3 regions of the Mesorhizobium sp. B283B1A genome follow, and region 3 is predicted to be linked to each of the others. Evidence: riboswitches for the same ligand, from Rfam matches in the RefSeq annotation. Region 3 holds a riboswitch; each other region holds the start of a gene.
What was found. A riboswitch is a leader RNA that binds a small molecule or an ion and turns the genes downstream of it on or off. The one in region 3 is predicted to bind cobalamin.
Positions count from the first base shown of each region.

Region 1: another riboswitch for cobalamin. It lies ahead of LB577_RS21940 (aromatic ring-hydroxylating oxygenase subunit alpha); the one in region 3 lies ahead of LB577_RS27955 (DUF1636 family protein).
Region 2: another riboswitch for cobalamin. It lies ahead of bluB (5,6-dimethylbenzimidazole synthase); the one in region 3 lies ahead of LB577_RS27955 (DUF1636 family protein).

Region 1 covers NZ_JAIUIQ010000027.1:28,612-30,872, reverse strand. Annotated here, with positions in the region: gene LB577_RS21940 (aromatic ring-hydroxylating oxygenase subunit alpha) at 1-1,106, opposite strand, end outside; cobalamin riboswitch at 1,220-1,422, opposite strand; gene LB577_RS21935 (DUF680 domain-containing protein) at 1,915-2,130, shown strand; gene LB577_RS21930 (DUF680 domain-containing protein) at 2,209-2,261, shown strand, end outside.
Region 2 covers NZ_JAIUIQ010000013.1:57,741-60,001, reverse strand. Annotated here, with positions in the region: gene LB577_RS13535 (exodeoxyribonuclease VII small subunit) at 7-258, opposite strand; gene LB577_RS13530 (histone deacetylase family protein) at 262-1,188, opposite strand; cobalamin riboswitch at 1,310-1,490, shown strand; partial or broken gene bluB (5,6-dimethylbenzimidazole synthase) at 1,493-2,119, shown strand.
Region 3 covers NZ_JAIUIQ010000046.1:1,150-3,410, reverse strand. Annotated here, with positions in the region: gene LB577_RS27960 (winged helix-turn-helix domain-containing protein) at 1-1,047, shown strand, start outside; cobalamin riboswitch at 1,077-1,283, shown strand; gene LB577_RS27955 (DUF1636 family protein) at 1,321-1,749, shown strand; gene cobW (cobalamin biosynthesis protein CobW) at 1,752-2,261, shown strand, end outside.

The sequences.
Region 1 (2,261 bases), on a different contig from region 3:
CCGAAGGCGTTCTCCTCGACGATGCGGCGGTCCTGGTCGTTGGTCTCGGTCCACACATGGGTGAGTTCGGTGAGATCGTAGTCGACGCCCTCGACCGCATCCTTGTGGACCAGCCATTTGGTCGTCACGGCGGTTTCCGTGGCGCTGATCGGCAGCACGCGGAAGGTCACGGCATGGTCGATGAGGATATGGTTCCATGTCGTCGGGTAGTGATAGTGCATCAAGGTGCCGATGCGGTCGGCCGAGACGTTGTCGGAGAGGTTCTTCCTCACCGCCCGCTTGCCGCTCATCGTGTAGCTGACGGCATCGCGCAGCAGCGGCGCGCGGGTGGCGCGATACTGTCCGGCCGGATCGATGCGGAACTTGCTCGGCAGGCCGGCCGCCTCGCATTTCGCCCAGTGCGCCAGCATCTCCGGATCGCTGTCGGCGCCCTGCACGCCGGTCACGGTCGGTGCTTCCGGGAACGTCTTGCACAATTCCGGGTGATTGCCCGCGCAATGATAGCACTCGCGGTTGTTTTCCCAGACGAGCTTCCAGTTGCCCTTCTCGATGATCGTGCTCTCGAAGGCGATCTTCGCCTCGCCGAGCCGGTGCGGCTTGAGGTAGGGTTCGATCATCGCCCGCATCGGCGCGAAGTCGGCCGGCTCCTTCGCCAGGCAGATGAAGATATAGCCGGCGACGCTTTCGCAGGCGACCGGCTTCAGCCCGAACTGGCTCTTGTCGAAACCCTCGGCCATCTGGCGGGCGAACAGCAGGCGGCCGTCCAGCTCATAGGTCCACTGGTGATAGGGGCAGACCAGTTTGGCGGCCATGCCCTTCTCGGTGTTGCAGACGCGGCTGCCGCGGTGGCGGCAGGAATTGTGGAAGGCGTTGATCTTGCCCTGCTGATCGCGCACCAGCACGACCGGATAGTCGCCGATCTGCACGGTGATGAAGCTGCCTGGCTTGGGCAGCTCGCAATCATGGCCGATGAACAGCCAATCGCGATACCAGATCAGCTCCATGTCGAGCTTGAAGTAGTCCGGATCGGTGTAAAAGGGCTGTTCCAGCGAAAAGCCCTGTCTGCGGCTGTTCAAGAGCCTCAGCATGTCGTTGCGAGCATCCATGTCCTGTCCTCATATCCAAGGACTGAACTGGTGGTGATGGAGGAAGGATCGGACGCAGGCCGGCGCCAGCCGGGCATGCATCATCCACCCCTTGACCGCCCACCGCGATCAGTCGAGTTCTAGCAATCTCGGGCTGGTTTCCGGGCTCTGGAGTCGTCCTTGCGGACCATCGCGACACCTTCCCAGGCTTTCGCCCAGTGGTCTCCCGTTGCGACTTGAACTCCACCACCGTTGCGGGGGCAGCGCCGGATTCTGACCGGCTTCCCAATTCTCCACTCCGTCGTCACGAAGCGGCACCTGAGATGGCGTGATCTAATCACGGCATGCATCGCGGCGTCGGCATGAAAACGACATCGCATCCATGCGGCGCGACACGCATGCAAGATCGTCCGTACAAGGATCGCGACCTTTGAAACCGGCTCGTCGCCAGCACCCCAAACGTTGTTTTTCGATCCTTGGCCGGAGCCAAAGAAAGGTTAACAGTTTCGAAAAGTGACTATTAGCGAAACCTAAAATCGAACCGAACGGTTCGTTTCTGTTGACGGTGCGTGCAGGATGTTGTGAACGCTGGGCCTCCGACACAGTTGGTGATAGCTCCCTTGATCCTTCTAACTAATTGATAAAAAAAGCAAAAAAATTGATGTGGAAGCCGGTGGTACAATTTCAAGTGGTGGATTCATGGTCCACGCGGAACAACTTCGTGATTGGAAACGGCCATCTGGCTTTCCCAAATCGGGGCTGTCCGAACGACGCGATTTCATCCCAAGACACGCCGCTAGACGGACGGAAAAATACTGGAGTGCCCAAAATGAAAAAGATTGTTCTCACTGCCGCCGCCCTTCTGGCCATTTCCGGCAGCGCCTTCGCTGGTAGCGACCATTATAGTTCGGACCATTACGGTTCGAATGCGACCCCTGCAGCCACTGCCGTCGACAGCTCGTACACCGCTTCGGTCAAGAAGTCGGAACCGGCTGCTCAGACGCCTGTCCAGGGTGCCGACCACAACCTCTTCGGTAACCACTAACAGCCAACCGCCGGTTGACGGCTGCTTGCCCGCCGTCCTGGCGAACTCAAAAATTCATCAAAATTCAGGAGACTTGAAATGAAGAAGATCATTCTTGCTGCCGCCGCCGTTCTGGCCATTTCCGGCAGCGC
Region 2 (2,261 bases), on a different contig from region 3:
CGCGCCTCAGTCCGGGTCGAGCGGCTCCGTCCCGACCGGCTTGCCGTCGCGCGACAGCCTGATCTTCTCGACCTTGTCCTCGGCAGCCTTCAGCAGCCGGTCGCAATGCACCTTCAATGCCTCGCCGCGCTCATAGATCTTGATCGACTGGTCGAGCGGCACGTCGCCACGCTCCAGATCATCGACGATCTTCTCCAGCGCGTCGAGTGCCTGTTCGAAGCTCATCGCCTTGACGTCTTCGTTGGTCTCACCAGCCATCGTTCATCCTTTCATCAGTCGCCCGACATGGGCGGCGACCGAAAATGCCAATCCCTGCAGATCGTAGCCGCCCTCGAGCAGGCTGACGAGCCGGTTGCCGCTGTGGCGCGCGGCACGCTGCATCAGCTGGCCGGTCGCCCAGTCGAAATCGTCCTCGGTCAGGTTGATCTCGGCCAGCGGGTCGCGGTGGTGCGCATCGAAGCCTGCGGAAATGACGATCAATTCCGGCGCGAAATTGTCGAGCGCCGGCAGCACGCGCGACAGGAAGGCATCGCGAAACACCTCACTGCCGGTCTGCGGCGCCAGCGGCGCGTTGACGATATTGCCGGCGCCGGTCTCGTCCTTCGCGCCGGTGCCGGGGTAGAGCGGCATCTGATGCGTCGAGCAGTAGAGCACCGAGGGATCATCCCAGAAAATGTCCTGCGTGCCGTTGCCGTGATGCACGTCCCAGTCGACGACCGCCACGCGCTCGACGCCATGCTTCTTCTGCGCATAACGCGCGGCGATGGCCGCCGTGTTGAAGAGGCAGAAGCCCATGGCCGTGGTTTTTTCGGCATGGTGGCCGGGAGGCCGCGCTGCGACGAAGACATTGTCGGCGCGGCCCTCAAAGACATCGTCGACGGCGGCATTGGCGGCGCCGATCGCCGCGATCGCCGCTTGCCAGCTCTTCGGGCTGGCGGTGGTGTCGGCATCGATGCGGGCGATACCTTGGTCAGGGATGGCGGCGCGCACGCGGGCGACGAAATCGGCGGGATGCGCATAGAGGATGGTGGCCTCGTCACCTTCCGGCGCCGTGACACGATCGAGCGCGGCAAAGGCCTCGTCGTCGAGCACGCGCTCGATGGCGCGCAAGCGATCCGGCCGCTCGGGGTGGCCAGGCGGCGTGATGTGTTCGAGGAAGATCGGATGCGTGTAGAGACGAGTGGCCATGCTCCCTATCTAGTGCCCCGGCGCCGCGATGGCCATGCATCGCGGCTCGATCGCTGGGGAAAATCACGTCTGCGTCCATTGGCGTCGCTGCGGGGATTGGCGCCCCGGGCGGTTCGGCGTAAGGTCGCCGACACTGCCTGGTGCCCGCCGCAAGCGGGAGAATCGGGAACACGGTTGAATTCCGTGGCGTGCCCAACGCTGTGAGGGGGACCGCGCCGGTAAATGCCACTGTCGATGACGGGAAGGCACCGGACGCGGGTTGATCCCAAGCCAGAAGACCGGCCTGGCAGACATCGTCATCCGCATGGTCAGGCGGCTGGCATCGATAGCAATCGCAAGGGGACAAGCGATGCCGGAACACATGACCGCTCCTGGTAGCGACGGATTTGACCAGATGGCGCGCGACGCGGTCTACCGCGCCATGTTCACGCGGCGTGACGTGCGCAGCCATTTCCTGCCCGACGCGCTCGACGACGAGGTGCTGGCGCGGCTGCTGCTTGCCGCCCACCACGCTCCGTCGGTCGGCTTCATGCAGCCGTGGAACTTCATCGTCATCCGCGATGCCGCACGACGCGCGGAGGTGCGCGACCTGTTCCTCGCCGCGCGCGAACAGGAACTTCCGGCCATCGAACAGGAAAGGCAGGCGCTCTACCGCAAGCTCAAGCTGGAAGGCATCTGCGAGAGCGCGCTCAACATCTGCATCACCTGCGACCGGCAACGCTCGCAGGGTTCGCCGCTGGGACGCTGGCACAATCCGGAGATGGACCTCTACAGCACGGTCTGCGCGGTGCAGAATTTCTGGCTGGCCGCGCGCGCCGAGGGCGTCGGTGTCGGCTGGGTCAGCATCATCGAGGCTGAGGCGCTGAAAAGCCTGCTGGCTATTCCCGATCACGTGACGCCGGTCGCCTATCTCTGCGTCGGCCGGGTCTCCGAATTCGCGCCCAAACCGGACCTCGAAACGCATGGCTGGGGCCGACGCCTACCGTTGCCCGAACTGATCATGAGCGAGACTTTTTGCGGCCAAGGCGAGATGCGGCTCAAATCGACGGTGGCGCGCCTCAACGCCGTCGATG
Region 3 (2,261 bases):
GTGGTGCGCGCGCATTATATGCCGCTCTATTCGCGCCTTGGCCCCTACCCGCTCGCTCTGCTCGACAACGCCGCCGTCACCCGCAAGCGCACGGTGTTCGAATACTGGGCGCACGAGGCCTCCTTCCTGCCGGTGGAGACCTGGCCGCTGATGCGCTGGCGCATGCAGCGCGCCGAGCAAGGCAAAGAGATGTATCTGGGGCTGGCCAAATGGGGCCGCGAGCACGCCGCCTATAGAGAAGAGATCTACCGCGAGGTCGTCGCGCGCGGCCCGATCGCTGCTTCCGCGCTCGAAGGCCAGAAAGGCTCGGGCGGCTGGTGGGGCTGGAGCCACGCCAAGCATGCCTTCGAATGGCTGTTCTGGGCCGGGCGCATCACGACGGCGCACCGCCGCGGGTTCGAGCGCTTCTATGACCTGCCCGAGCGCGTGCTGCCGCCGGCGGTTCTCGACCTGCCCGTACCGGCCGCCGAGGACGCGCACCGCGAATTGCTGCGCATCTCCGCCCGCGCCCATGGCGTGGCGACATCAGGCGATTTGCGCGACTATTTCCGCCTTTCCCCCGCCGACATGAAGGGCCGCCTGGAGGAATTGGTCGAACTCGGTGAGCTGCTGCCGGTGCGCGTCGAAGGCTGGGATAAGCCCGCTTACCTGCACAAGGATGCGCGTCTGCCCAGGAAAATCGACGCCCGTGCCTTACTGGCCCCGTTCGATCCCGTGGTCTTCGAACGCTCGCGCTCGGAGCGGCTGTTCGATTTCCACTACCGTATCGAGATCTACACGCCGGCCGAAAAGCGCCAATACGGCTATTACGTCCTGCCGTTCCTGCTCGGCGACAGGATTGTAGCGCGCGTCGATCTCAAGGCCGATCGGCCGGCGAGTGTGCTACGCGTCCACGCAGCCTATGCCGAAGCTGGCGCACCGCCTGAAACCGCCGCCCAGCTTTTCGAGGAATTGAAGCAAATGCAGGGCTGGCTCGGGCTTGAGCGCATGGAAGTGACGCCCGCCGGCGACCTCGGACAGTCACTTGCCGACATCGCCATGTCGTAGGCCCGCGTTGACAGTCCTGCCTGCAACAGCCTAAATCCGCTCCAGACGGTCTCTTCTCTTCAATGAGAGGGGCTAAGAGGGAATGCGGTGCGGGATGAAAAATCTCAAATCCGCGGCTGTCCCCGCAACTGTAAGCGACGAGCCAAGGCCGAAAGCCACTGGGAATTCCCGGGAAGGCGGCTAACCAAGGCGATGACCCGCGAGCCAGGAGACCTGCCGTCTGCGACAACTAATCCGATCGCCCGGCGGGTTTCCGGGCAAGGAGCCCGGTTTTTGGACCAGAACAGCAGTTTTTCGGCTGGCACAGCGGACAATTCGTCCGCCGACAGCGATGCCTTGTCCGGCGTCACCGTGATCATCTGCGCCTCGTGCCGTGACGAAACCGGCTCCGACGCCCATCCCCGCGCCGGCGAACTGCTGGCTGAGGATACGCGCAACGCCGCCTCGGGCGAAGATATCCGCGTCCGTACTGTCGAATGCCTCGGCAATTGCAAGCGCCGGCTGAGCGCCGCCATCCTGCGCGACGGCTGCTGGAGCTATGTCTTCGGCGACCTGACCACGGCCTGCGGCGCCGACCTTGTCGCCGGCGCAAAGCTCTTCGCCACCTCGACCGACGGCCTCATCCCATGGCGTGGCCGGCCCGATAGCCTCAAGCGCGGCCTCGTTGCCCGCATCCCTCCCCTCGACATGCTGAAGGACTGACCATGACTGTTCCAGATTCGTCCGCCAACCTCTCTCGCGTTCCCTGCACCGTCGTCACCGGCTTTCTCGGCGCGGGCAAGACGACGCTGGTCCGCCATCTGCTGGAAAACGCCGGCGGCAAACGCATTGCCATCATCGTCAACGAGTTCGGCGACATCGGCATCGACGGCGAGATTTTGAAGGGCTGCGGCATCGACACCTGCCCGGAGGAAAACATCGTCGAACTGGCCAATGGCTGCATCTGCTGCACCGTGGCCGACGATTTCGTGCCGGCGCTCGACCAGATCCTGGCGCTGACGCCGAAGGTCGACCACATCCTGATCGAGACGTCCGGCCTGGCTCTGCCCAAGCCGCTGGTCCAGGCCTTCCAGTGGCCGACGGTGAAAAGCCGCGTCACGGTCGACGGCGTGATCGCCGTGGTCGACGGTCCCGCGCTGGCCGAAGGCCGCGTCGCCAATGACATGGACGCGCTGCAGGCGCAGCGCGCTCAGGATGAGAGCCTCGACCATGAC